One region of the Alcanivorax sp. HI0044 genome, then DNA from elsewhere that is predicted to be linked to it. Evidence: predicted binding sites of a transcription regulator. Region 1 holds the regulator's gene; each other region holds the start of a gene.

The links. The regulator LexA, encoded in region 1, represses DNA repair genes until DNA is damaged. The targets are predictions, from matches to a motif close to TACTGTNTANNTANACAGTA.
Region 2: a site for LexA is predicted at 3,584-3,603, ahead of recA (recombinase RecA). Genes of this name have one in related genera too.
Region 3: a site for LexA is predicted at 2,323-2,342, ahead of ruvC (crossover junction endodeoxyribonuclease RuvC). Genes of this name have one in related genera too.
Region 4: a site for LexA is predicted at 3,964-3,983, ahead of umuD (translesion error-prone DNA polymerase V autoproteolytic subunit). Genes of this name have one in related genera too.

The regions. Positions count from the first base shown of each region.
Region 1 is NZ_LWEZ01001229.1:935-8,289, reverse strand. It holds gene rlmKL (bifunctional 23S rRNA (guanine(2069)-N(7))-methyltransferase RlmK/23S rRNA (guanine(2445)-N(2))-methyltransferase RlmL) at 170-2,284, shown strand; gene A3730_RS17285 (glutaredoxin family protein) at 2,281-2,502, shown strand; gene A3730_RS17280 (TatD family hydrolase) at 2,599-3,432, opposite strand; gene A3730_RS17275 (DUF1499 domain-containing protein) at 3,380-3,796, opposite strand; gene lexA (transcriptional repressor LexA) at 3,852-4,466, opposite strand; gene A3730_RS17265 (cyclic nucleotide-binding domain-containing protein) at 4,767-5,417, shown strand; gene A3730_RS17260 (universal stress protein) at 5,480-5,917, opposite strand; partial or broken gene topA (type I DNA topoisomerase) at 6,133-7,355, shown strand, end outside.
Region 2 is NZ_LWEZ01001769.1:863-8,217, reverse strand. It holds gene alaS (alanine--tRNA ligase) at 1-718, opposite strand, end outside; gene A3730_RS26455 (sulfite exporter TauE/SafE family protein) at 903-1,670, opposite strand; gene A3730_RS26450 (regulatory protein RecX) at 2,013-2,477, opposite strand; gene recA (recombinase RecA) at 2,470-3,504, opposite strand; gene A3730_RS26440 (CinA family protein) at 3,697-4,185, opposite strand; gene A3730_RS26435 (YebC/PmpR family DNA-binding transcriptional regulator) at 4,239-4,958, opposite strand; gene A3730_RS26430 (hypothetical protein) at 5,006-5,758, shown strand; gene A3730_RS26425 (wax ester/triacylglycerol synthase family O-acyltransferase) at 5,866-7,221, opposite strand.
Region 3 is NZ_LWEZ01001438.1:2,680-10,034, reverse strand. It holds gene ruvB (Holliday junction branch migration DNA helicase RuvB) at 1-989, opposite strand, end outside; gene ruvA (Holliday junction branch migration protein RuvA) at 1,101-1,703, opposite strand; gene ruvC (crossover junction endodeoxyribonuclease RuvC) at 1,745-2,263, opposite strand; gene A3730_RS21350 (YebC/PmpR family DNA-binding transcriptional regulator) at 2,507-3,244, opposite strand; gene aspS (aspartate--tRNA ligase) at 3,344-5,107, opposite strand; gene A3730_RS21340 (HU family DNA-binding protein) at 5,487-5,861, shown strand; gene A3730_RS21335 (PA4642 family protein) at 6,003-6,302, shown strand; gene A3730_RS21330 (hypothetical protein) at 6,498-7,355, shown strand, end outside.
Region 4 is NZ_LWEZ01001792.1:4,645-11,999, reverse strand. It holds gene A3730_RS26805 (ATP-binding protein) at 1-2,237, shown strand, start outside; gene umuC (translesion error-prone DNA polymerase V subunit UmuC) at 2,234-3,520, opposite strand; gene umuD (translesion error-prone DNA polymerase V autoproteolytic subunit) at 3,529-3,921, opposite strand; gene A3730_RS26790 (hypothetical protein) at 4,162-4,455, shown strand; tRNA gene A3730_RS26785 (tRNA-Gly) at 4,580-4,653, opposite strand; gene A3730_RS26780 (NAD-dependent epimerase/dehydratase family protein) at 5,189-6,172, shown strand; gene A3730_RS26775 (methyltransferase) at 6,192-7,166, opposite strand.

The DNA of each region.
Region 1 (7,355 bases):
TATGTGAAAGCGGTAAGGTGGTGTCGAATACCATGTAGCAATATGGTCAGTGCTGGTTAAGCATATGACGTATAAAGGACAGGTTGATGACCGTTTGTGTAATGCCATGAAAAACAAGCAGTTAGTTTTTCGGGTGGGGCATGAATCAGTCACTTAAGAGGATTTGGTAATGGAATTTGTGGCCACCTGCATGCCAGGCCTGGCAGATTTGCTCAGTGATGAATTGTCTTCATTGGGCATATCCGTAACAGAAACCGGGCGCGCCCACGTGAGCTTCACTGGGGGCTCTGCGGATGCCCTTAAGGTGTGCCTGTGGTCGCGCCTGTCCGAGCGGGTTCTGTTGCATCTGGCCACGTTGGGGGTCACCCCTGATATTGCCCCGGAAAAGCTGGCTGCCAGCCAGGATTGGCTGTCTTTGGTGGGCAACAATGCGCCGGTACACGTGCACATTGAGCACGGCGCAGAGGTACGGGGTGATAACCGGATCAGCGCCAAACGTTTTATCCAGGCTCTACCAGAGCAGTTTGCGATTTCGCGGGAACCGAAGGGCAGTTGCTGTATCCGTGCCCGTCTGGACTTGAACGAAGCGCACCTGTGGCTGGATCTGGCCGGTGAGCCCCTGCATCGTCGCGGTTACCGCCTTGCGGGCGGCCGGGCGCCGTTGCGTGAAACCCTGGCGGCGGCGATGCTGTGGGCCATCGGCTGGGGCAAGGCAGATCGACATCCTGCCTTGTTGGACCCGTTCTGCGGCAGTGGCACCCTGGTGATTGAGGCCGCTTTGATGGCTGCCGGACGCGCGGCAGGGGCCCAGCGCCAGCACTATGGTTTCCAGCACTGGCGCGGTTGTCGTCGCCAGTTGTGGCTGGATGCTCAGCAGGAAGCCGGTGAGAGCGCGAATCGCCCAGTGCCGGCGTTGTCATTGAAAGGCTTTGATGCCGATAGCAAGACTCTGCCGTTGGCACTGCAGAACGCCGAGCGTGCCGGGGTGCGCAATGCGATTCATTTTGAGCGCCGGGAGCTGGGGGCGCTGCGGCCACGCGACTTTGTCGCCAACGGCATTGTGGTGGGTAATCCTCCCTGGGGCGAGCGTCTTGACGAGAAACAGCAGGCGGGCTGGCTACACTATTCTATCGGCCGGATTCTTGCGGTACGCGCGCCGGGTTATCAAGCGTTGTTGTTAGGCGCCGATGTGGATGTGATGGATCGTTCCGGGATGAACCTGGAACAGCAATGGCGCTTGAAGAACGGGCCTTTCAATAACTTTATTCGCCTGTATTCCCCGCGCAAGCAAACGCCGCCTGCGGTGGCGCAAGTCGCTGATGAGGGCGCTTTTAATGTGCCGGAAGGCGCGCAGCCTTTGCTCAACCGTTTGCGTAAAAACGGCAAGCATCTGCGCCGCTGGCTGGAGCGGGAAGATATCCAGTGTTATCGCCTCTATGATCGCGATCTACCGGAATTCAATGTGGCGGTGGATATCTATGGCGACCAGGTGCTGGTGCAGGAATTCAAGGCACCGAAAACGATTGACCCTGAAAAAGCCAAGGCGCGGCGTGACTGGGCGGTAACGGCGGTGCGGGCGGCTCTTGGCGTGCACCGTGAGCAAGTGCACCTGCGTACGCGCGAGAAACAGAAGGGGAACCAGCAATACCAAAAGCTGGATACCCAAGGGCACTATCGGGTAGTGCGGGAAGGTCAGGCTCAGTTGCTGATAAACCTGCAGGATTACCTTGATACCGGTTTGTTTCTGGATCACCGCCCCACGCGACTGCGCATTGCGGAGCAGGCTAGCGGGAAACGCTTCCTGAATCTGTTTGCCTACACCGGTTCAGCCACGGTGCACGCTGCCGTCGGTGGCGCCAAGCGCACGGTGACCGTTGATTCGTCGAAACGCTATCTGGACTGGATGGCCTGTAACCTGGCGGCCAACGGCTTCTCCACCGACCAGCACGAGCTGGCCCGTATGGATGCCATGCGCTGGCTGGATGAGTGCAAAGAGCAGTTCGATCTGGTGTTCTGCGATCCGCCCACCTTTTCCAACAACAAATCACGCAGTGACTTTGTGGTGGAAGAACACCATGGCGACCTGATTCGCAAAATCATGCGTTGCCTGGAGCCGGGTGGGGTGTTGTATTTCTCCTGTAATTACCGCCGTTTCCAGATGGATGAAAGCATCAGTAAATGGTTCGACGTGGAAGATATTTCCCGCTGGAGTATCCCGGAGGATTTCCGGCGAAATGAAAAAATCCATTACTGCTACGCGATTCGTCATGTGGAGGACGCATGACGGTTGTGCTCTATACCACCCTGGGTTGTCACCTTTGTGACCAGGCCAGGGAGCTGGTGGCCATGGTGAATCCGGGGCTGGTGCTTACCCCGGTGGATATCGCCGAGGATGATGCCTTGATCGAACAGTATGGTGAGCGGATTCCGGTGTTGGTGCGTGAGGGCAAAGAGCTGGCCTGGCCATTTGGCGTGCTCGACGTGCAGCAGTTCCTTTCCTGAAGTTGTGGTTGCCGGGTTATACCTTCCAGGCTTTCTGTGCCCTTGGGTAAACCCGACCCGCAGCCTCCGCGGTTCCGTGATGGAACAGCGTCCCGGTTAGCGAAATAACGCTAACGCATTGTGATAGGTCATGGCGGCCACGTCCGGTGTCTGCTGACCACGTAACTGTGCGACCTGCTGGCCAATCCAGGGGAGTAGCGCCGGTTCGTTACGGCGTTTTTTTGGGGGGGCTTCCGGCAGGTCCCGGGGCAGCAGGTAAGGGGCGTCGGTTTCCAGCAGCAGGCGCTGATCCGGAATATTGGGCACCAGTTCTGCCAGTGGCTTGCCGCGGCGCTCGTCGCAAACCCAGCCAGTAATGCCGATATGGCAATCCAGATCCAGATAGCCAAACAGCGCCTGACGTGACCCGGTGAAGCAATGTACGACCGCGCCGGGCAAGTCATCGCGAAACGCTTTCAGGATGGGTAGAAAACGCTCGTGGGCGTCGCGCTCATGGAGGAACACAGGCAGCTTCAGCTCTGCCGCCAGTGCCAGTTGCGCTTCGAAGGCGCGTTCCTGGTCCGGGCGGGGAGAGAAGTCCCTGTTGAAATCCAGCCCCATCTCACCTGCTGCTTTTGTCTGCTCATGGGCGAGCAATTCTCGCAGTTCTTTTTCCAGGGCAGGCGAGTAAAAGCGGGCGCTGTGCGGGTGCAGACCAGCGGTGGCGAACAGGGTGGGATATTCGCCGGCCAGGGCAATGGCGGCGCGTGACTCGTCGATACTGGTGCCGGTAATCAATTGCCAGGCAACCCCGGCCGTGACCGCCCGTTCAATCACCGTGTCGCGATCGTCGTTGAATTGCCGATCGGTCAGGTTAACGCCGATATCGGCCCATTGCTCAGGCCCGGTGTTCTGCGTTTTCGAAGGTGTGTTGCTGTGAGGTGCGGTCATCGGTGTCCTGTTCAGATAGCTGCTCGCGCAGAGATTCTACCCGACGACGGTTAGCACCTAAATCCCAATACCCCGCCCGCGAGGCCGAGCGCACTTCCACCACGCCATTATCGCGAACATAGAAGGTCACATCGTCCACAAACCGCAAGATTCGGCTGGTGAAGCGGGCCTGGATGCGTGATTGGCCGACCACGTCATATTCCACGCGGGGCAGGCTGCCAAGCAGGCTTTCCAGCTTTTTCAGGCTGCTTCCCCGATCGGCGCCAGCCTGCAGAGGGGCTACGCGCTTATCGCTCTGTGTGGCCAGGCTGGACACACAGTTCGGAGAATCGGGGCAGGGCGCAAGAAGATGGGTTTCAGCCATGGCAAACGCACTCCATACAATCAGGCAGATACCTATACCCGTGTGGATACAGGCTTTAATAAGAATTCGGGTCACGAATCAGCCCCACAAATATGCCTTCGATGATAAGTTGATCAGCGGGCACCTTGATGGGCTCATAGGCTTCGTTGGCCGGCAACAGGGTGGCGCTGGATTTGTTCAACTTTAAGGTCTTCACTGTGACTTCTTCGTCAATGCGAGCCACAACGATTTCCCCGGACCGTGCCACATTGGATTTGCGCACGGCAATCAGGTCCCCATCGAAGATACCTGCATCCACCATACTGTCGCCCTGAACCTTCAACAGATAGGTAGGGCGTTGCTTGAACAGCCCCTGGGGCACCGGCACCGTGCGCTCAACGTTCTCGATGGCTTCAATGGGAACACCAGCGGCGACTTTGCCGACAATGGGCAGTTCCTCTTCGCCCCAATAGGCATGATCCAGCAACTGGATGCCGCGAGAACGATCGCTGTGCAGTTTTATGTAGCCCTTACGCTCCAGGGCGCGGAGATGGTCGGACGCCGCATTCTTTGACTGGAACCCCATGATGTCGGCGATCTCTGCGCGGGTTGGGGCCATGCCGCTGTCCGAGAGACATTCACGGATGCAATCGAGAACCTGTTGTTGCCGGTCGGTAAGTTTGCTGCTCATAACCTTCTCCCTGTTTCCCGCAGAGTGGAGCGCTTGTCAATCTTGCCGGGGCGCTCTTGTTCGGTGCTAGCTGCGCGATTCGTGTAGGCATTCATATGGTTGTTTGCCTGAGCTTGTAAGTCTTGGCTGACAGGCAGTGCTACATTCAGGATGCTAGCATGGATGCTGACTATATGAACAGTGCTATTTGAGCAGTTGTTGGCGAAGTTTTTATACCGCTTTTACGTCCCCGTCGTTGCCCTGCTGCGACGCGGGCACTAGCATATGACAATAATTCCATCATAACAGTGGGGATAGTAGATGGAGCAGGCCAATAATAATGATTTCGGCCAGCAACGGCGGCGCCAGCTGTTAGCCGGTGTGCCGTTTTTTAATGAAATCGCCCGTGATGATCAGGACGAATTTGCGCAGCTTGAAAAGACGACCCGCCTTTGGGTAGCCGCTTCCGGGGAAAGTGTCATCCGTGCTGGTGATGTGGATTCCACCCTGTATTTTTTGCTCCGGGGGCAGCTTGAAGTCCTCTCGGATAATCCAGAGGAAGCTCCGCTTTACTATGTCTCACCCGGTGAAGTATTTGGCACCTTGTCCATGCTTCTGGGAACGCCCCGCAGCGCTACCATAAAGGTGGCGGACAATGCTCGGGAGGCGGTATTGGCAAGCCTGGACTTCAATGAATTCAACGACGATGACAGTGCCTATTCGTTGGCTACCCGTCTGGCCTTCTTCCATATGATTGTTCACCACATCCGCTGGACCCTGGAAGTAAAACGAATGCAGGCGCCGACCCACGAGCTGGTCCATTCCATGCGCAAACTGCCGGTTTTTCATGGTGAGAAAAACAGCCAGGAAGAGCTGGCTGCACTGAAAGTGCAGGCTCAGGGGCTGGCTGAATTGTTGTGTCGTTGGAACGGAGAAAGCCAGGCCAGTACCGGGGCGCTGCAGCTTACCTGATTCGCGTTTGCGTCAGTTCCCGTGTGGGGGGCTCCCCCGGTGCGGGACATCCGGGCTTTCTGTTACTGGTCGACTTTCACGGCCAGTACGTCGCAGTGGGCGCCAGGCACCAGCCCGCGTGCGGTTGAGCCCAGCAGCAGGGCCAGGCCGCTGCGAGTATGGCTGCCCACCACGATCAAATCCGCCCCTAGCTTGTCTGCCTTGTCGAGAATGGTCTTTTCGATGGATCCCATGTCCACGTAAACATTGGTCTCGGGAATCTTGTATTGCCCTGCGTATTTGTCTGCCATTTCACGGGCCTGTTTCATCAGGCCGCTTTGCAAGTCCGTCACATCCATGGGCACATCCGCGCCGTAAGCCAGAGCCAGCGGTTCGATGACATGGATCAGATGGAGCTCGCCGTCATTGCCCGACAGTACGCCCGCAGCGCGGGACAGCACCTGTGCGGATTCGTCGCTGCCATCAATGGCAACCAGGATTTTACGGTAGGGACTGGGCACGGTTCTCTCCCTGAAAACGTGAGGTTTCCTGCAGTATAGCGCGCTTTGCCAGGGTTGCCAGCGGGCTGTTTCACAGATGAGGGTTGCCCTGGCAGGCCTGCCTGTACTACTACTAAAAAAGGAAAACGGGGGCACTTCCTGCTTGACCCGCCTATACCGGCGCTGTCTAAATAGCGCCCATCACGAGCCTTAGACCGGATGTTGAGTACCTGAGAATGGGAAAATCGCTAGTAATTGTGGAGTCGCCTGCCAAGGCCAAGACCATTAACCGCTACCTGGGCGACGACTTCATCGTGAAGTCCAGTGTCGGCCATGTGCGGGATCTGCCGGTCAGTGGCGGCTCCAAAAAGAGCACCCCTCAGGAGCGGGCCAAGGAGGCGGCGTATACCCGTTCCCTGCCCAAAGAAGAGCGGGACGCCTATAAAAAGAAGAAGGCCAAGAAACAGCTGGTTAACCGTATGGGGATCGACCCGGAAAAAGGCTGGGCGGCTCACTATGAGGTGCTCCCCGGCAAGGACAAGGTGGTCGACGAACTCAAGCGCCTGGCTGCGAAAGCCGACCGTATCTATCTGGCAACGGATTTGGACCGCGAAGGGGAGGCGATTGCCTGGCACCTGCGGGAAGTCATTGGCGGAGACGATGACCGGTTTGACCGGGTGGTATTCAACGAAATTACCAAGAAAGCGATTCAGGCGGCGTTCGAAGAACCCGGCAAGCTGGACCTGCACCGGGTGGAAGCCCAGCAGGCCCGACGTTTTCTGGATCGGGTAGTGGGTTTCATGATTTCCCCGCTGTTGTGGGAAAAAATTGCCCGAGGCCTGTCCGCTGGCCGGGTACAGTCGGTGGCCGTGGAGCTGGTGGTGGAGCGCGAGCGTGAAATTCGCGCCTTTATCCCTGAAGAATTCTGGGAGCTGTACAGCGACACCCACAGCGGTGACGGCGAAGCCCTGCGCCTGCAGGTGGCCAAGCATAACGGCCAGGCGTTCCGGCCCAATAACGGTGACGACGCCGGCGCCCACAAGCAGGCACTGGAAAATGCTGGCACCCTGACCATCAGCCAGCGTGAGCAGCGGCCCACCCGCTCCAAGCCGTCGGCGCCTTTTATTACCTCTACCCTGCAGCAGGCCGCGAGCACCCGCCTGGGCTTCGGGGTGAAAAAGACCATGATGATGGCGCAGCGGCTTTATGAAGCCGGCCACATTACCTACATGCGTACCGATTCCACCAACCTGAGTTCAGACGCCGTGGCGGCCTGCCGGGAGTGGATTGGCGAAAAACTGGGTGACAAGTACCTGCCTGATGCGCCGCTGTCCTACAGCAGCAAGGAAGGGGCCCAGGAAGCGCACGAAGCCATTCGTCCTTCGGATGTGCGGCGCACCTCGGATTCCCTGAAAGATATGGAGCGCGACGCCCAGCGCCTGTACGAGCTGATTCGTCG
Region 2 (7,355 bases), on a different contig from region 1:
GTACGCCCTGCAAGACTGCAGCAATACGCTCCAGGCCCATGCCGGTATCCACACTGGGCTTGGGCAACGGCAGTAACTCACCATCCGGCTGGCGGTCGTATTGCATGAACACCAGGTTCCATATCTCGATATAGCGATCCAGATCATCATTCTCGGAACCGGGAGGACCACCGGGCACATCGGCCCCATGGTCGTAGAAAATCTCGGAACAGGGACCGCACGGGCCGGTATCGCCCATCTGCCAGAAGTTGTCCTCGTCCAGGCGCGAGAAGCGTTCAGCGCTGACGCCCATTTCCTTGAGCCAGATATCCGCCGCTTCATCATCGGACACATGCACGGTGATCCACAGGCGCTCTTCAGGCAGCCCCAAGGTGCCCGTCAGGAATTCCCAGGCGAACTTGATGGCTTCGCGCTTGAAATAGTCGCCGAAGCTGAAATTACCCAGCATCTCGAAGAAGGTGTGATGCCGCGCCGTGTAGCCCACGTTCTCCAGATCGTTATGCTTACCCCCGGCACGCACGCAGCGCTGGGAACTGGTAGCACGGGTGTAGTCCCGGGACTCACGGCCCAGAAATACATCCTTGAACTGATTCATACCCGCGTTGGTAAACAACAGGGTCGGGTCATTGTGGGGCACCAGCGAGGAGGACGGCACCTTGGTGTGTCCCTGGCTGGCGAAGTAATCCAGAAAGGCCTGGCGTAGTTCAGCACTCTTCATAGGAGAAACAATCATTGGCTGGCTGTCAGAGAGGGCCGAGTATAGCGCCCTCAAGGCCCGGTTGCGATGGTTCAGTAAGCTGCAAGCGACTAGCTTCAAGCGTCGAGAAAAACCCGAAACCAGAAGTCAGCCCCTCTTTAATCTAATAGCTGGAAACTAGTCGCTAGCGGCTCATAGCTTGGTTCTAGCCCTTGATCGCCGCCGCCAGACATACCGCCAGCACCATCACCAGCAGAATGCGCTTGAGCACACGGGGGGAAACCTTGTGCGCGAACCCCACACCCAGCCGCACGCCCAGCAGGCTACCCAGCGCAACGACCAGCCCCGGCAACCAGGCGACTTGCCCCCTGGACACAAAAATCGCCAGTGCCAACACGGTGAAACTGCCGGTGATCGCCAATTTCAGGGCATTGCTGCGCAGCAAATCGTAATGCAGCTGCCCCGCCAGCACCGCCAGCAGCACAAAACCCACCCCGGCCTGCACAAAACCTCCATACACCCCGGCCAGAAAAAGGCCGAGCCACCCGGGCAGGCTCGCGTTCGGGGACAGCGGGATCGCATCCGGCCCCGGCGACATTTGCGCCGGACGCAGTACCATCAGCACAGCCACCACCACCAGGGTCGTCAGCAGAACCGGTTTGAGGATGGTTTCCGGAAGAAACGCCGCCGCCACGGCGCCCACCAGGGTGCCCAGCAGGCTCGGCACCAGAATCGCCGGCAAGGCGGCAAAGGGCATAGTTCCCCGTTTGTTGAACTGGCGAACCGCTTCCGCGCTCTGAATCAGCACCGCCACCCGCATGGTGCCATTGGCCAGCGCAGCGCCCATGCCGGTGAGCATCAGCAACGGCAGGATCAGCAGACCACCGCCCCCGGCCAGAGTATTGATAAACCCCGCCAGTACACCGGCGCCCAGCAACGCGGCCGCTAGCCAGGGGTCTGAAAGATATTCCATGGGGTTTCCAATCCGGGGGCACAGAGCACAAGGATACCCTCACCCACCCGTCAGCAAAACGCGTTGAGGGCACTCACTTGTATAAGCGCACCGTAGCCCCGTCGCTGGCGCCGCGATTCATGCCTGGATCAAGAACACTCGCAGCACAGAAAGCAACGTTCACAGAGCCCTCCCCGCTCTTCACCGGTGAGCTCTACCCCTATGGGGTGAACGTGGTGAACAACCTTTCCGGGTTTGGGGCATCGCGCCGCCAGCAACGCTCCTGCAGCAAGACATCTGCGCAGTGGCCGAGATTCGGTTCACTCCGCGTTTTACCTAATAGACAGGCGGAACAAGCAGCGATCAGTCCAAATCGTCTTCCGAGACGTCCAAGGCTGCAAAACTTTGTTCAGCATCAAACCCCCTGCTTTGCAAAAAACGCAGCTGTTTGGCCTTTTCTTTCTGATCCTGGGGGTACTGCCGAAAGCGTCGGGCGCGAACCTCTCGGGCCAGGGCAAACCAGTCTACCTCAGCATTCTCCAGCGCCTCGGCGATCCAGTCGTTATCCACGCCTTTGAGCTGAAGTTCCTGGCGAATGCGCAAGGCACCCTGCCCGCGTTCAATGCGGGCACGCACAAAAAAACCGGCAAAGCGCCGGTCATCAATAAAGCCGTGTTCTTCGCACCAGGCCAGCACGGCCGTCAGCGCCGGCTGGTCACCCAGCCGCTGTTGCAGCTTGGTGACCAGTTCGCGACGAGCGTGATCGCGCCGGGCCAGCAGGGCAACAGCCCGCTGGCGCAGCTCGGCCTCCGTCAGCGGTTCACTCATCGTCAGCCGCAGCGTCCTCTTCCACTGGCGCTTCCGAGGTGGGGTCCGGCAGCAAGCGGGCGCGGATTTCCGTCTCGATTTCTTCGGCAATGGCCGGGTTCTCACGCAGATACTCACAAGCGTTCTGTTTGCCCTGGCCGATCTTGTCGCCCTTGTAGGCGTACCAGGCACCAGATTTATCCACCAAACCCTGCTGCACGCCCAGGTCCAGCACTTCGCCTAGCTGGTTGATCCCCTGACCGTAGAGAATCTGGAACTCGGCCTGACGGAACGGCGGCGACACCTTGTTCTTGACCACTTTCACCCGGGTTTCGTTACCGGTGACTTCGTCCCCTTGTTTCACTGCGCCGATACGGCGGATGTCCAAACGCACGGAGGAGTAGAATTTCAGCGCATTACCGCCGGTGGTGGTTTCCGGGTTACCGAACATTACGCCAATTTTCATGCGGATCTGGTTAATGAACACCACCAGCGTATTGGCGTTTTTCACATTACCGGTAATTTTACGCAGCGCCTGGCTCATCAGGCGGGCTTGCAGCCCCACGTGGGTGTCACCCATCTCGCCTTCAATTTCCGCTTTCGGCACCAGGGCCGCCACGGAATCCACGATGACCACGTCCACTGCACCAGAGCGCACCAGCATGTCGGTGATTTCCAGCGCCTGCTCGCCGGTATCCGGCTGGGAGACGATCAGGTCATCCACGTTAACACCCAGCTTTTCCGCGTAATCCGGGTCCAGCGCGTGCTCCGCGTCCACAAAGGCACAGGTGGCGCCTTTTTTCTGGGCCTGGGCAATCACGCTCAGGGTCAGGGTAGTTTTACCAGAGGATTCAGGGCCATAGATTTCCACGATCCGCCCCTTGGGCAACCCGCCAATACCCAGGGCAACGTCCAGCCCCAGCGAGCCGGTGGAGATGGACGGCATGCGCTCGCGCTTGCGATCACCCATGCGCATGACGGAACCCTTGCCGAATTGGCGCTCAATCTGTGACAGCGCAGCGGACAGCGCCTTACCTTTATCGCTCATTGTGACCCCTCTCCGTTTTCGGCGCGTCATTCATTGACGCCAACCGTATCTGATCTGTCTCATCTGACCTTTCGGCCAGTGCTGGCAATATGGACAGTATTATGAACAGCATTGGCTATCCATTGCAACCTCACATATTGATGCTGTGCCAGCCCCACCTCGATGAGACTGAAATGAATAGCCCGATTGTGGCTACTTGAGGCGGGCATTCAAGCCCAAGATGGCTTCCAGGATGGTCTGCTGACGGACGGCATCGCGATCACCGTCGAAGTGGAAACAGCGGGCTTCGGCGTAGCCCAGCTTCTGCCCCCAGGCAATCCAGACCGTGCCCACCGGCTTGTCCGGCGTGCCGCCATCCGGCCCGGCAATACCGGTGACCGCGACAGAGACATGGGCCCGGGAATGGGTAATGGCTCCCCGCGCCATTTCCAGGGCCGTTTCTTCGCTGACCGCTCCCACCGAGGCCAGGGTCGAGGCCTGCACACCCAGCATCTCCTCCTTGGCTTCGTTGGAATAGGTCACAAAACCCCGGTCAAACCACGTTGACGCCCCGGACAGCCCCGTCAGCGCCTGGGCAATGCCCCCACCGGTACAGGATTCCGCCGTCGCCAGAATCAAACGCTGTTTTTGCAGGGCAGAGGCCAGTGCGACAGCGGCGGCAAGGATGTCGTTATCCAACACAGGGGTATGCTCCGTTGCAGATGTTGCCGGCAATGTAAGCCGGGACGATGTAATCAGCCCAGATCCACGTTGTGATACACGTTCTGCACGTCGTCCAGATCATTCAGCATGGCCATGAATTTGTCGAACAGCTCCATGTCTTCGGCGCTGATGGTAGTGTAACTCTGCGGGACAAACTGGATTTCATCCACCTCGAATTCCAGCTCGCCGAAAGCCTCCGTCAACGCCTGCTTGGCCTTGAAATATTCGGTATTCGGGGTAAACACCGTCAGGGTGCCGTTGTCATCTTCGATCTCACTGACGTCCACATCGGCCTCCATCAGCGCTTCCAGCACCGCGTCTTCGTCCGCATGGGCAAAAACGAAGATGGCCACGTGATCGAACATGTGGCTCACCGTACCCTGGGTGCCGATCTTGCATTTGGTCTTGGTGAAGGCCATGCGCACATCACCAAAGGTGCGGTTCGGGTTGTCCGTCAGGCATTCGATCAGCGCCATGCAACCACCCGGGCCGTAGCCTTCATAGCGGGCCGGAGAATAATCCTCGCCACCCCCGCCTTTGGCTTTCTCAATGGCCTTGTCGATCACATGACCGGGCACCTGGTCTTTTTTGGCACGTTCAATCAGGCTGCGCAGCGCCAGATTCGCCGTAGGGTCCAGGCCGCCGGATTTCGCACTGACATAAATTTCCCGACCATAACGGCTGTATACCTTGGCTTTCATATCCGAGGTTTTCGCCATGGACTCTTTACGGTTTTGATAGGCGCGGCCCATACGAATCTTGCTCCAGAGAGATTGGTTGCCGGGTATTTTAGGGGAAGATGATGGTAAGAAGAACAAGGGAGGGAGCAAGAAAGCAGCGCACAGACCACAAGCGCACCTTTATCTGGCAGGGCAAGCGCGATGGGTGGGCACTGGACCCGGCAATTACTTGCCCATCCTCAAGTCATTTCCGCTATCCTCCGCTCCGCATAAATAAAATAGACAAGGACTTCATCGTGCACACCCTTTATCACATTGCGTTGGCAGCGCCTCTTCTCCTTACCCCATTAGCACAAGCTTCCAATACCTTCGATTACGTCGACATTGGCTACTCCAGACAGAACACAGACTACTCCGGTTTTGGCGACAGCAGCTCCGGCACCGTAAAGGCCAGTGTCTCAGCCTTTAAATGGTTCCACGCCCGCGGTCGTTACCATGCGGGTAATGTCCGATTGCCAGAAGAAAACGCACAGCAAGAATCCTGGTCAGTAATTGGCTTGGGGGTTCACTATCCATTCAACGCCAAAACGTCCATTTTCGCCGGCTCAGACCACAACAAACTTGAGCTGCAAAATGGTTCTACCGAACGCGGTTGGTACCACCACATCGGGCTCAGACACGAATTCAACGATAAATGGCAGATCGGCCTCGAAATCGGCGAATCCGATGTGCTATTTCGGGATACCGCCTCGCTTATCGAAGGTATTTATAAAGTCACCCAGCAAGTTGGGCTATCTGCCACCCTGCGCGATTACGATGATCTGGATTTGACTGAATACGAGGTTGGCGTGCGCTGGTTCTTCCGGGACTAAAAGCTTCAAGGCCTGCATCACTGCTGAGTGGCGCCTGCTGCCATAAGCGGCCACTCAGCCGCAAGCGCTGCAGGCGAAATCCCGACCCGCAGCAAACGGTTAGCGAATCAACTTTCCAGTTCAACCAGCGACTCTTCAAAGTAATCCAGAAAGCGCTGGATATGCGGCAGTGTATCGCGGCAACCGATAACACCGAACTCCAGGCTGTCCTTGTAGCTCACCACGGTGATGTTCAGCGCATAGCCATGCAGTACCAACGACACAGGGTAAGAAGCCAACATTTCAGCGCCGTTGAGATACAGCGGATCTTTGGGCCCTGGCACATTGGAAATCACCAGATTGAACATGGGGCTTACCCGCCCGGACAGGCCCGTCACCTGGCCAAGCGACAACGGCACATTGGTGAGTACGGTATAGACATCGATCTCGGATTTCTGCATATCGCCAAGCCGGGACTTCACCCCTTTCATGGAATCCTGAATCGCTGCCAGCCGCTTCAGCGGCTCGGCGATATGCGTTCCCAGGCTGACCTGCACGGTGGTGATCGCATTACCACCGTCGCCCGCCTGGTCCGCACTGCGCAACGACACCGGCACCTGAGCCACCAGCGGCTGGTCCGGTAACGCGTCCTGGCTCAACAGGTAACGCCGCAGGGCCCCGCCACACATGGCCAGAAAAATATCATTGACGGTACCGCCATGCTGTTTGGCCGCTGCCTTGATGCGTGGCAGAGACCAGGACTGGGCAGCAAAGCGTCGGGCGCCGGTCACTCGCCGGTTGAGCTGGGTTTTCGGCGCCCGATAAATCGTTTTCACATTGCCATCTTTGGGCTGGCGCAACAGGTCTACCAGCTGGCCACTGCCCCGGCGCAGGTTATTCACCGTGCCTTTCATACCCGTATTTGCCGCAGGGGCGCCGCTGCTCTTTCTCGGCTTCTTCTCCGCATCCCATTCACCGGACCAGGGTACCGGCAAGCGGTCTTTGGCACTGGTGGCCAACCGCGATTGCATCAGGTACATACCCGCCACCCCGTCCACCATGGAATGGTGCATCTTGGTATAAAGGGCAAAGCGGTTGCCTTCCAGCCCTTCGATCAGGTAGCTCTCCCAGAGTGGGCGGCTGGGATCCAGACGCTGGGCGTGCAGCCGCGACACCAGCGCCAGCAGCTCGCGCACCCGCCCCGGGCGCGGCAAAGCGGAATGGCGCACGTGGTAATCGATATCAAAAGTCTTGTCTTCCACCCAGGCGGCGTCCATGCGCATGGGCAAGTGCGACTGGATTTTCTGGTTAAAGGGACGACAGATTCCATTCACCTCCACCAGATAGCGATAGATGCCTTCCATGTAATCCGCAGGCGCGTCCTCCGGAATGGCGAACAACGCCAGCCCACCCACATGCATGGGGGTCTCGCGGGTTTCCATCATCAGCCAGCCGGAATCCATAATGGACAGTTTACGGGCCATGCTTCCTGCTCCTTATTGTTATTCGTGCGCTCACAGCTAACCGCGCTTAAACACGCAGCCACAAACACCCTATCATCCGGTTTTTTCGTGGCAGAGCATTACCAGATTGGTTGCGTTTGGTTATCAACGGTCAA
Region 3 (7,355 bases), on a different contig from region 1:
AGGCCAAAATGGCGCCAGGCATGATTGGTCACCGCCCGCCCGCGCGGGGTGCGCTGAATGAAGCCCTGCTGAATCAGGTAAGGCTCCACCACCTCTTCCAGGGTGCCGGAGTCTTCATTGAGCGCCGCCGCCAGGGATTCCAGCCCCACCGGCCCGCCATCAAATTTGTGCATTATCATGTCCAGCAAGCGGCGGTCGGTGCCATCCAGGCCACAACTATCCACTTCCAGCATGTCCAGAGCCCGCTGAGCGATGTCTTCGGTAATGCGGCCATCGCCTTTCACTTCGGCGTAATCACGCACTCGACGCAACAGGCGATTGGCAATACGGGGGGTTCCCCGGGCCCGGCGTGCCACTTCCATGGCTCCCGCCTTTTCAATGGGGATGGCCAGGATGTCGCAGGCGCGGCTGACAATGTCGGACAGGTCATCCACGGAATAGAATTCGAGGCGTTGCACAATGCCGAAGCGATCGCGCAATGGAGCGGTGAGCAAACCGGCGCGGGTGGTCGCCCCCACCAGGGTAAACGGCGGCAGGTCCAGCTTGATCGAGCGAGCGGCCGGGCCTTCACCGATCATGATATCCAGCTGATAGTCTTCCATGGCCGGGTAGAGAATTTCCTCTACCACCGGAGAGAGGCGGTGGATTTCATCCACAAACAGCACGTCGCCCTCTTCCAGATTGGTCAGGATAGCCGCCAGATCTCCGGCTTTTTCCAACACCGGACCGGATGTGGACTTGAGTTCGCAGCCCATTTCACGGGCAATAATGTGCGCAAGGGTCGTCTTGCCGAGACCCGGCGGGCCAAATATAAGGGTATGGTCGAGCGCTTCATCGCGGCCGCGCGCGGCATCAATAAAGATTTCCAGGCGCTCGCTGACTTTCGCCTGCCCGTGATAATCCGCCAGGCTGGCCGGGCGAATGGCCCTGTCCTGTTGCTCTTCGTGGCTGCCAACCGCAGCCGCGGTAATGACTCGTTCGTTATCCATGCCTGCGGCGGGCTTGCCTCTACATCGTTGAATGTGGCTAGCGTAGCGCACCCTGATACCGAACTGCTATTACTGTTATCACAAAGTGAAAGGCGATATCAGGGTGCAGCGCTAGCGGGCCAGGCTTTTGAGCGCCTTGCGGATTAATTGTTCACTGCTGAGGCCATCCTCATCCGCGGCTTTGGCCACCGCCGCGGATGCATCCTTGTTGCGATAGCCCAGCGCTTCCAGGGCGGCAATGGCATCGCTACGGGCGTCATCGGGCTGTCGGGTATCCACCAGACCGGGCAGATTCACCGGGCCGCCGTCAATTTTGTCGAGCCGATCGCTCATTTCGATCACCAGCCTCTCGGCGGTTTTCTTGCCAATGCCCGGCACCTTCACCAATGAGGTCGTGTCCTGATCCTGAATACAGCGTGCCAGCCGATCCGCTTCGATGCCGGACAGAATCGCCAAGGCCATTTTCGGCCCCACGCCGTTCACCTTGATCAAGGCACGAAACAACTCTCGTTCATAACGGTCGGCAAAGCCATACAACAGCTGGGCGTCTTCGCGGACCACAAAATGGGTATGCAGGGTCAGTTCTGCGCCCGCGTCGGGCAGGTCGTAGAACACGGTCATGGGGGCTTCCACTTCGTAGCCAACGCCGCTCACATCCAGCAGCAATACCGGAGGGCGTTTTTCCAGCAAGGTTCCGCGAAGTTGTCCGATCATGGGGTTATCCGTGTTGTTAACGTGTAATTAAAGGCGCCAGCTTAACGAAGCCGCCCTCGCCTGACAGCCGTGGCACCGCCCATTCTGGCCAGAGAAACACGCATATGCGCGTGGCAGAGGGCGATGGCCAACGCATCAGCAGCATCTTCCTGGGGGCGCTGTTCCAGCTTCAACAGGTACTTCACCATTTCCCCCACCTGATTCTTTTCCGCCCCACCTTTGCCAACCACTGCCTGTTTTACCTGGCGAGCGGAATATTCGAACACCGGAACATGGGCCTGCATGACCGCAGCAATGGCAGCCCCCCTGGCCTGGCCCAGTTTCAGGGCGGAATCCGCATTGCGCGCCATAAAGACTTTTTCAATGCTGACTTCCGCCGGGCCGAATTCTTTCACCACCTGATCAATGCCCGCGAATATTTCCCCCAGGCGCGGCGGCATCTCCTTGTGGGTGGTAGTGATGGTACCGAATGCCACGGCCCGGGAGCGGTTCCCCACCTGCTCTACCAACCCGTAACCGGTACGGCGCGAGCCGGGATCAATGCCTAAAATAAGCGCCATATTTCTCTGACCGATAATGAAAAGACAGCTGCCTGATAGCTGGCCCAGTTCTACCCGAGCACTGTCCAAATGTCCAGCTTCTAGCTTCTAGCTTCTAGCTTCTAGCTTCTAGCTTCTAGCTTCTAGCTTCTAGCTTCTAGCAAGATTGTGGCCCGACACCAAAATGCACAAGCTGAATAACAGAAAACCCCGACATAGCGGGGTTTTGGTTTTCCTCGTAGCTAGCCGCTCGCCGCTAGTTAGCTATTCTTCCGGCGCCGGCCAGCTGGCGTTGGTATAGACGTTCTGCACGTCATCCAGATCTTCCAGCATGTCGATCATCTTCTGCACGGTTTCCGCGGTATCGGCATCCATTTCCGCTTCCGTGGACGGGTGCATGGTGACTTCCGCTTCGGCGAACTCCAGCCCGGCTTCGCGCAGGGCATCAACCACTTCACCGAAACTCTTGTCCGGTGTGGTGGTGACCACAAAGCCGTCATCGCCCACTTCTTCCACGTCTTCTGCGCCAGCTTCCAGAGCCACTTCCATCAACTTCTCTTCGTCTACCCCCGGCTCAAAGAAAATTTCGCCACGCTTGGTGAACAGGAAGGCCACAGAACCGCTGGTACCCAGATTACCGGCGAACTTGGAAAAGGCATGGCGCACTTCGGCCACGGTGCGGTTCACGTTATCGGTCATGGTTTCTACCAGGACCGCCACGCCGCCCTTGCCGTAGCCTTCATAGGTGATTTCGTCCATGTTGCCGTCGTCATCACCGCCGGCACCACGCTTCACGGCCCGGTCGATGGTGTCGCGGGTCATGTTCTGCCCCAACGCCTTGTCGATAGCCGCGCGTAGACGCGGATTATCGTTGGGTTCGCCGCCACCCATCTTCGCGGCCACGGTGAGCTCACGAATCAGCTTGGTAAAAATCTTGCCGCGTTTGGCATCCTGGGCCGCCTTGCGGTGTTTGATGTTGGCCCACTTACTATGTCCTGCCATATTACCTCCGCCAGCACGCAGCACGCGTCACGCAACACATTTGCGGCACGCTTGTTTGCGTGAAGCGTGCTGCGTGGTGCATGCCTGCGTCTTTCTATATCAACCTTCTTCTTTTCGTACCTGTACGCCTACTTCACGCAGCTGTTTGTTGTCCACCGGTGACGGCGCGTTGGTCATGGTGCACGCTGCGGTCTGGGTCTTCGGGAAAGCAATCACGTCACGGATCGACTCACAGCCCGTCATCAGCATGACCATGCGATCCAGGCCGAAAGCCAGACCACCGTGGGGCGGCGCGCCGTACTTCAAGCCGTCGAGCAGGAAGCCAAACTTCTCGTCCGCTTCTTCATCGGAAATGCCCAGCGCTTCGAACACGGTGCGCTGCATGGCCGGGTTGTGGATACGGATGGAACCGCCACCCAGCTCGGTGCCGTTGAGCACCATGTCATAGGCCCGCGACAGCGCTTCCGCCGGGTTGCTCTTGAGCTCTTCCGCGCTACAGCTGGGCATGGTGAAGGGGTGATGCAGGGCGTGGTACTGCCCTTCGTCTTCCTCGAACATGGGGAAGTCCACTACCCACAACGGTGCCCACTCGCCTTCAACCAGGTTCAGGTCGTGACCCACTTTAACGCGCAGAGCGCCCAGGGCCTCGTTGACGATCTTGGCCTTGTCGGCACCGAAGAAGATCAGGTCGCCGGTCTCGGCGCCGGTGCGCTCAAGAATGCCCTTGATGGCATCGTCGGTGAGGAATTTCAGGATCGGCGACTGCAGGCCTTCTGCGCCAGACGCCAGATCATTGACCTTGATGTAAGCCAGGCCCTTGGCACCATAGATGCTGACGAACTTGGTGTAACCGTCGATATCCTTGCGCGACAAGGAACACCCCCCCGGCACTCTCATGGCCGCCACCCGGCCTTTCGGATCGTTGGCCGGGCCGGAGAATACCTTGAAGTCCACACCGGCCAGCAGATCGGCGATGTCGATCAGCTCCAGCGGAATACGCAGGTCCGGCTTGTCGGAACCAAAACGCTGCATGGCTTCAGAGAACGGCATGCGCGGAAAGTCCGGCAGCTCCACATCGAGCAATTCTTTAAACACCGAACGCACCATCCGCTCGGTAATCCCCATGATGTCTTCTTCCTCTACAAAGGAAGCTTCCAAATCAATCTGGGTAAACTCCGGCTGGCGATCGGCGCGCAGGTCTTCGTCACGGAAACACTTGGCAATCTGGTAGTAACGATCAAAACCCGCCACCATCAACAGCTGCTTGAACAGCTGCGGAGACTGCGGCAACGCAAAGAAGCTGCCGGGATGGGTCCGGCTGGGTACCAGATAGTCACGGGCCCCTTCCGGGGTAGCGCGGGTCAGGATCGGGGTTTCCACGTCCATGAAACCTTCGCCTTCCAGGAAGGCACGGACCACATGGGTCAGACGCGAACGAAACTGGAAGTTTTTCAGCACTTCCGGGCGGCGCAGGTCCATATAGCGGTACTTGAGGCGCACCTCTTCACCGGCGGCGGAATGGGCATCCAGCTCAAACGGCGGCGTCTCGGCCTCATTGAGGATAGTCAGTTCCTTGCCCAGCACTTCGATGTCACCGGTGGACATCTTGCTGTTACGCACCGCTTCGTCGCGCATGCGCACCCGGCCGCTCAGGCGCACGACATACTCGCTGCGCACTTTATCGGCCAGGGCAAAAGCTTCCACCGTATCCGGGTCGAAGACCACCTGGACCAGACCATTGCGATCGCGCAGGTCGAGGAAGATCACCCCACCATGGTCACGGCGGCGACTGACCCAACCGCAAAGCTCTACTGTTTCTCCGTCGTGGGAGGCTCGCAAATCACCGCAATAATGGCTTCGCATGCTTAACGTCCGCTTCTATTCTGATTACGCCGTCCGGCTCATTGAAGGCGATCCCAGGCTCGCTGGAACCTGCCCCGACGCCGGACCACTGAAAAAGGCGCCACAGTATAGCGATTCAACCGTCCCCGAGCCATGCCAGACGGCGATTCACTGCCAAACGGGCCACATGCCTACCTAATTTCACAAAATACCTTGAAAAATAGTGTCTCAACGCCTTGTGCCCTGAAAATCCATGGCATATAAAAGATGCGAACCCTATCAGGGGGCCACTGTGTTGTGCAGTCCAGGGCCACACCTGACAAGGAAGCACCGCCGGTTATCCGCACCATTGCGGAACCAATACAACATCAGGAAGACACCAATAAGGGGTAAGCAATCCATGGCTGCAAAGAAAAAGACAGCTGCTAAAGCATCCAGCGCTACAGCGGCTCGCAAGGTGAAAACCATCACCGAACCGATGAACAAAACCCAGATCGTTAACCAGATCAGTGAAACCACCGGCCTGACCAAGAAAGACGTCAACGCGGTTTTCGACGAACTTGCCGATATCATGGAAGGTCACCTGAAAAAGCGTGGCGCCGGCCAGTTCACCCTGCCGGGCCTTCTGAAAATCGTGACCCAGAAAAAACCCGCCACCAAAGCACGCAAGGGCATCAACCCGTTCACCGGGGAAGCCACCACCTTCGCAGCCAAACCTGCCCGCACCATGGTCAAGGTTCGCCCGCTGAAGAAACTGAAAGACATGACCGCCTGATTCATGCTCCACCACCGGGTGCCTGGCGCCCGGTGGGCTCTCCCCGCCCATTTCATCGCGCCACCCCTGACTTGTTTGCCCCACGCTGGCCCCCAAAGGCCGCAAGCCTCTATAATGCCGCCGCATACGGAGGAGATCCCCATGGCTGAACGTAAAGACAAGCAGAAGGTGATCGGCGAGCCGATGACCGATGAACAGATTGCAGTATTTCTCGATTTCCCTCCTGAAGAGGGCGTAAACGGGGACTTCCACTTGCTGGAAAAAGCGTACCGCGCCCTTCGCGCGGAGGATTTCGCCCGCTTTCTGACGTTTTTCAAGGACCAGAACCGGGATCTGGATGCCCGTGATCCACAAGGTCGCACCTTGCTAGACCTGGTTACCCAGCACCCGAAAGGCAACGATTACGCGCAGGCCCTGCGCGATGCCGGCGCCACCGCCTGATTCCCGCCCCTCCCCCTCACCTGCCCGGTGCAAACCGGGCAGGCATAACAACGTTACACTCCAGTCAGCAAACTCATACTGACCAGAACTTGTTCACATCCCGCCCGCATGGCATTGTTATGCCATACAGGGCTATCGGGGCCCGGCGAACCTGTTCGCCTACAAACACAACAACAACAAGAGCTGTAAAACACCATGGCAGCATATTCTGTACCGTTCTGGCGCTCTCTGTGCCTGATCGCGCTCTGCGCTATCAGCTTGCAACTCCATGCGGCCCGCGATGACGAGGCCGACGACGAAATGGACGAAGTCACCCCGGAAGAACTGCAAATGCAGGAAATCCCGGTGGATGAACGTATTTTCGTCGAAAAATGGAACGAGGTGCCTTACAAGAAAAGCTACTTCACCTATACCGACAAGCAAATCCGCGACAAATGGGAATACCTGATGCGCGGCCTGAAGGTGCCCTACCCATCCGCCGCTTACATGAAGGAACAGTTCGAAAAGTACCCCTTCATGAAAGAGGATATCAAAGACTGGAACGGTGATTATCAGGTGCTGGAGGCTCGCAGCCTGCAGGTATGGCGCAAGTTCTTTGCCGGCGACTTCCAGGAAGCCCGCGAAGAAGGTCTCAAACTTGGCCCCATCGGCAAGATTCCTGCCCTGTTTTCCCAGCTGATGTACGCCATCTATCTCGCTGATCGTCAGAGCACCAAATACATGATGCTCCAGGACGTGGCCAACCAGGCACAAGAGTACTTTGATGACATGGAAGAAGCGGCCGACGATCCTGCGGTGGCCCCCATTGTCGCCTCGGTGAAACTCGGTTACGCCTACGCCATTGCCCGCATCGCGGAAGAATCTCCGGTGCCGATCGTGGTCGCCCGCCGTTATATCGGCAAGATCAAGAACAGTGCTGAAGAGGTGGTTGAGATCATGCCCGAACAACCGCTGGCCCATGCCTTCCGCGCCGGCGTGGACGCCGGCATCATGCGCCGGGTGGGCAAGTTCACCGGCCGCATGACCTATGGCGCGCGCACCACCACGGTGGAA
Region 4 (7,355 bases), on a different contig from region 1:
TGGCCGGCGCGGTGCTGTTGGTCAGCATTATGGTGATGCTGATCAGCATCGGCGTATTCATGGTGCGCGAATACCATCAAGGTATGGAGCGCCTGGAGCAGAACCTGGAGCAGGTGGAACTGACTGCCTTGCCCGGGCTGTCCCGTTCCCTGTGGAATTTCGACGAAGAGCAATTGCGGGTGCAGGTTAACGCCCTGCTGCATTTGCCTGATGTAGCATCAGCCAGCGTCACGTGGACTGACTGGAATGGCCACGCCAAAGCCATCGGCAGCAGCATGGCCGCGCCACCCAAGGCCCTCACGATTCGCGAGCTGCCACTGGTCTACCAGCGTAATGACGGCACCCGCGAAACGCTGGGACAACTGGAACTGGGCATTTCTCACAGCAGCATTTATCAATATGTGGGCAAACAGACCGCCTTCCTGATCGGCTTCCTCGCTCTACAGGCACTGGTCAGCGCCATTCTCATTATTCTGCTTATGCGCCTGCTCTTCACCCGGCGCCTCAGCCAGCTGGCCGACGACACCCGGCACTTGTCGTTGTCGTCCCTGCGCCAACCGTTACCCCTGCCCACCAACCCCGAACACCATGACGAACTGGATAATATTGCCGCCGCCCTCAACACCATGCGAGAACGGCTCCTGCAGGACATCAACGCCCGCCGCGACGCGGATCGTGCACTGCTACAGGAACGACAGCTGCGTCTGGATAATGAAGAACGGCGCATCCACGCTGAAAGCGCCAACGACGCCAAAAGCACCTTCATGGCCACCATGAGCCATGAAATCCGCACGCCCCTTAACGGCATCATCGGCATTATCGACCTGATGCAGAACAGCACGCTGAGTAATCAACAGGCGCACTACCTCAGGCTCATGCAGCAATCCAGCGAGAACCTGCTGGCCATCATCAACGACATTCTGGATTTCTCGAAAATCGAGGCCGGCGAACTGCGGCTGGAGCATCAACCTTTCAACCTGGCCATCCTGATCGAAGACACCATGAGCGCCTACGCCGGCCTCGCCCACAAGAAACAGCTAACGCTGGCCTGTGAGCTGCAACTGGATAGCATGCAGGCTGTGTTTGGCGATGAAGTGCGGCTGCGGCAGATCCTCATGAACCTGATCAACAACGCTCTGAAATTCACCGAACAGGGCCATGTGATCATCCGTGCCCGCGACAAGTCGCTGACCGACACCGGCAGTGGTGTACACATCGAAATTGAAGATAGCGGCATCGGTATTTCCGACAGCCACCAGGAGGTAATTTTCCAGGCCTTCGCCCAGGCCGACCAGAGCACCGCTCGCCGCTTTGGCGGCACGGGCCTGGGGCTGAGCGTCTGCCGCTCCTTGTGCACACTGATGAATGGCACCCTGGGCGTCTCCAGCACGCTCGGCCAGGGCGCACGCTTCTGGCTCGACCTGCCCCTGCAACCCCAGGACACGCAACCACCTCTGCCACAGCTTCCCCAAGCCAACATTCTGGTACTCAGCCACGATCAACCCTTGCGACAAACACTGACCCGCATGCTCGAACACGCCGGTGCCACCACCTTGCAGGGGGACGCCATGGATCTGCTTTCCCTGCCCGGGCCTTTCAGCCATGCGTTGATTGACGAAACCCTGCTCGGTGCCGCGGGCCTTAGCGCCATCCCCCCAGACTCCCAGGCCCGGGTGCTGTTAATCGGGGATCTGCACGAACAAAGCGACACAGTGCCAGTGCTGCGTAAACCCGTCACCCGAAGCGCCCTGTTTCTGGCCCTGGCGCAAGACACTGCCCAGCAGATAACCGCACCCGAACCCGGCCAGCCAGCGGCCCTTGATCAACTGCAAGTATTGGTGGCAGAAGACAATAGCGTTAACCGGGATGTGCTGCGGGCCCTGCTCGGTTCCCTGGGGATCACCCCGCTCATCTGTGAAAATGGCCACGAAGCCGTGCAGGCCTACCGCCAGCACCCAACGCCGCTGGACCTGATTCTCATGGACGTGGAAATGCCGGAGCTGGATGGCCTCGCAGCCACCCAGGCCATCCGACGGTTTGAGCAGGACACGCAGAAAATACCCTGCCCGATCATCGCCCTGACGGCCCATGCGCTGGGCAGCCAGATCGCCCGCATTCACGATGCCGGCATCGACAGGATTCTCAACAAACCGATTCGCCGCGATACGCTCTTGCAGTGCCTGCAGGAGCTGGCTTCCACCTGTCACACAGGCACAGAGCCGCAAAAGCCTCGCTAGCGCGCCACCGGTAAATCAGACCAGCGACAGGTATACGCCGGCGACAGGTGCGCCCTGCGCATGGCCCAGACACTGCGCTGATCCGCCTGCATGCCCTGCCCCGCCAACCACACCTTGCCCGCACCGCTCTGATTGATGGTATCCAGGACCGCCATCAGCGCGTCCGCGCGCGCGCCCGAATCCGGCTCTGCCGGCTGCTCCGAGGTAAACAGCCCACTCTGAACCTGCCCCCGCCCACGCAAGTCCGTGAGAATCACCCCGGCTTTCCCGTAGCGATACCCCTGCTTCCATAACCTGGTCAGCAAGGCCTGTGCCTGATGCACCACCACTCGGGTATCCGCCGTGGCCGGCGACAAGGCAGCACTGAGCGTATTGGGGAATAATTGTTGGGGCTTGCCCATCGGGGCGGTGCGCAAATACACCGTTACCCGGCCGGCGTACAAACTTTCCTTGCGCAAGGACTCCATGGCCCGGAAGGCAAAATCACTCAGGGCCTGGCGCACCGGGGGCAAGGTGGTTACCGGCTCGCCAAAAGAGCGCGAATGAATCACTTGCTGCCGCGGCGAAGGCTGAGTATCCAGAGACAGGCAGGGCTCCCCGTTCAGCTCCCGCACCAGCCGCTCCTGCACCACGGAAAACCGCCGACGAATCATGCCGCTATCCGCCCGGGCCAGATCCAACGCCGTCTCGATCCCCAGCGCCTCAAGGCGGCCCATCAACCGGCGCCCTACTCCCCACACCCGAGACACCGGTGTTAGCGCCAGCAACTTTTCCCGGCGCGCCGGGTCCGTCAGCACCACGGTGCCGCCCGTGGCGGGGTAACGCTTGGCCGCGTGGTTGGCGAGCTTGGCCAGCACCTTGGTGGGCGCTACCCCCACGCACACTGGCACCCCGACCCAACGAGCAACACGCGCTCGCACCTGCTGCGCCAGCGGCAACAGCTCAGCTCCCCCCATCAACGACAGATCCAGAAACGCCTCATCAATGGAATACACCTCTACTTGGGGAACCAGGGTTTCCAGGGTCGCCATCACCCGCTGGGAAATATCCCCGTACAGCGCATAGTTGGATGAAAAGACCGCAATTTTATGGCGGGCAATCAGATCACGGGCCAGATGTACCGGCATGCCGGTTTTTACCCCCAGCGCCTTGGCTTCCGCAGACCCGGCCACAATACAGCCATCATTATTGGAGAGCACCACCACAGGCCGCCCCTGAAGATCCGGGCGGAACAGGCGCTCACAGGCGGCGTAAAAGCTATTGCAGTCGACCAGGGCAAACATGGCCGCCGTTACCCTCGGCCCCGCAAGGCATGCAGGCAAAACGTCACCACCCCGAAAAGGTCTACGCCGTCATCACCGATGGGGATTGGTGCATAGGCCGCATTGCGGGGCTTGAGCATGGGCGTGGGTAACAGCTGCAACTCCTTCACCGTGAATTCGCCCTCCAGTGAAGCGACCACCACATCGCCCGCAACAGCTTCCAGTGAGCGGTCCACAATGAGAATATCACCGGAGAAAATACCGGCATCCACCATGGAGTCCCCCTCCACGCGCAACAGAAACGTGGACGCCGGCCGGCGAATGCATAGCCGGTTCAGGTCCAGGTGTTCATCCAGATACCCCTGAGCCGGAGACGGGAACCCCGCAGCAATGCGTTCACTGAAAAAAGGCAGGGCAGACATAGCAACATACCGGGAATCCACAGTCGGACAAGCATGACAAAATACTGTCTTTATGTACAGTTATCGATAATCCAGCTTCACCCCAGGCTGTCGCCCTGGCGACACAAATGACAAGAAAGCGACAAAACGACAAACAACGCCTATCCACCCTCTGCAACTCCTGACGTAACTTACTGTCATAGACATTATGTGCGGCTCGCATCGCCTGCGAGCTCGCACCGGGCAAGCATGAGAGCCACTATGAACACGAAGAGTCATCACCGCTGGATGTCCGATTTTCTGGAAGAAATGGGCCTGCCCGCCCAAGCAGAATTTCAGGGCTACGTTCTGTTCAATCTGGAGCAGAATGCCTTTATCGCCACCAGCAGACACAACCCGGACAGCTCACATCAGCAACTGGTCAGGCCCTGCGCCTGGGCCCACTGTTATCCCTACATCATGCACGCCAGCGACGCCGCCAGCGGGCTGGGCGCCGAATACGAAATTCGCGCGCTTTTCCGGCTCAACGGCCGGTATCTGTCCTGTTCGGTGTGATTGGGCGGTCAAGGACTTGAGATTGAACGCAAGACGCTCGGAGCTCGACGATTGCGACTGGCATCCGGCATCAAGCGTCTAGCCCAGACATAAAAAAACCGCCAAAAGCGGTTTTTTTTATGTCTGGAGCGGGTGAAGAGAATCGAACTCTCGTATGCAGCTTGGGAAGCTGCCGTTCTACCATTGAACTACACCCGCCTGTTTGAAACGGCAATATAGTCAAAACCCATCAACTTGGCCAGTGTTGAAGCAAAATCGTCAAAGTTTCGACAAGTGGCTGTTTAAAACAGTTCATCGCGGATGAGGCTGAATAACAGGCTCTAGCCGTTTGATTAGCTTATGGCGAATACCCTGCATTTTGCCGAACGCTCAACGCCGGATGCCTGACGTCAAACCCCATAGCCTGAGTGTTTGTCACTATTGCGGTACCTCTTTTGAGGGGTATTTTGAGGAATACTCAGGGCCATTATTCAGGAAATAATCGGGTAATGCGTTTTGCGAAGAGCGCATAGGAGCCAAGATTTTCAGGTTTTGAATGCAAGCGTCCGCCGTCGGGCACCCGGCGTCCTGCGGCAACCAGGGTAGGATTGAGGCAAATCCTGAAATCGGCTCATCACTCAACCCTGCGATGAACCTTTAGAAGCAAGTCACTGGGAAGACAAAGCAGTTGCCAGCGTCCGTTTCGGTGCGTATAGAAGAAGCAACAAGCGTCAGCCAAAGAAGGATACCAACCATGCCAGTGGCATTTATCAGCGGGGGCCGGGGGTTTCTCGGTGGGCACATTATCGACCAGCTTCTCGACAAACAGTGGGAGGTAGTCGCACTGGTGCGCCCCAACAGTGATGCCAGTACCCTGCACGCCAAAGAAGGCGTGTCCGTAGTGCAGGCACCACTGGATAATGCCACGGAGTTGGCGCTGGTCATGCCGGCCACTCCCGATGCCGTTTTCCATGTGGCCGGCAATACCAGCCTCTGGCGTCGTGGTAATGCACAGCAATACCGTGACAACGTGCTCGGCACCCAGGCCATGGTCAGCGCCGCCCTGAAAAACGTGGCCGGCCGCTTTATTCATACCTCGTCCATCTCTGCCTGGGGCATTCAGGACAACCCGATCAACGAGCTGACGCCCTCCAATGCCGCCAATGACTGGATCGGCTACAACCGCACCAAGTTTCTGGCAGAACAAGAAGTGGAAAACGGCATTCGCCAGGGCCTGGACGCGGTGATCATGAATCCCTGCGGCATTATTGGTGCCGGCGATACCCACAACTGGTCACAGATGATCCGCATGATCAACGACGGAAAACTGCCCGGTGTACCCCCAGGGGGCGGAAATTTCTGTGCGGTAGAGGAAGTGGCACGGGCCCATATTGCGGCGCTGGAACACGGTATTTGCGGCGAGCGTTATATTCTGGCCGGCGTGGAAGCCAGTTTCCTGACCCTGGTCCAGACCATTGCCGACCGGCTGGGGCGCAAGGCGCCGCAGCGTACCGTACCCCCGGCCCTGCTGAAACTGGCCGGCCAGCTCTACCCCATCGGCAGCCTGTTCACCGGCGAAGAACCCCGCCTGACCCCGGAAAAAGTGGCCCTGATCACCAGCCGCGTGCATGCCGACGGCAGCAAGGCCGTGGAACAGCTGGGCTTTAATGATCAGGTGCCGCTGGCCACCATGCTGGAAAACTGCATTGCCTGGATGGCCCGGGAACGGATGTTGTAACAGCCTGCGGACGGCTTAATTACAGCACCGCCCGGTAGACCCGGAAGCGGGTGGTTTCGCTGGCCACCTGCACATGACTGAAAGCATCATCCAGCCACTGCACATAGGGCAATTCGCGGTTAGCCACCAGCCACAGCACGCCACCTGACTTGAGGTGTGAAGGTGCTTCCGCAATCAGCCGGCGGGTGATGTCCGTGGTACGCTGGCGGCGGTCATGGAACGGCGGATTGGTCACCACCATATCCACGCGCCCCTGAATCGGGGAGAACAAATCACCGCCCATGACCCTGCCTTGCAGGCCGTTGCGGGCCAGGCTATCGGTGCTGGCCGCCACGGCGCTGGCACTGACATCCACGCCCTGCACCTGCCAGCCCTGGCGAGCCAGCCAAACGCTGATCACACCCGCGCCGCAGCCCACATCTATCACCTTCCCCGGCTTACCCAGCGTGTGCGCCTCCATGGCCGCCAGCAGGAGAGCACTGCCCTCGTCCAGACGGCCATGGCTGAACACCCCCGGGTAACTGATGGCTTCCTGATCCGCCACCTCCAGCACGGTGCCCCAGGCTTTCAGGGACTGCTTCTCCCCCGGCTGCAATAAACCGCTATAGAGCTTGCAGTGGCGGGCGCTATCTTCCAGCACCGATTCATCCACATGGGCATCCAGGTATTTCAGGGCACCGCGAATGCCACCCTTGGCCGGGCCAATCAGCCACAGCTCGGTGGGTTCAGTAATTTCACCGGCCAGCCAGTTGAGCAGAAATCGTAACCGGTCGGTGGACTTGGGCAACGGCAGCACCAGCAAATCGGTCCCTTCCGGCACCGTGGGCGCGGGCGACCACTGCTGCGCACCAATGCTGTAATCATCCGCATGCAGATGCACCGTGGCATCCACTGCCAGGGTTTTCAGTGCAGGGTCGTTGGCATCCACCACCAGTACATTTCGCCCGGCAAGGGCATCGGACTGGCGCAGCAATAATTGGGTGGTATTTTCCATGGTCTCCGGCTCAGGTAATCAGCGGCGGCAGTATAGTGCAAATCACACAGGTCCGGACACGGATACGGCGAACGCCACACACCTCACGCTGACCCATAAGTATGATCTTCCCCAAGTTTTACATAATCACCACGCCAAGCGCCTGGCGAGGCCGGTAGAATTGTCGCATTCATTCCGACGATGTGGAGG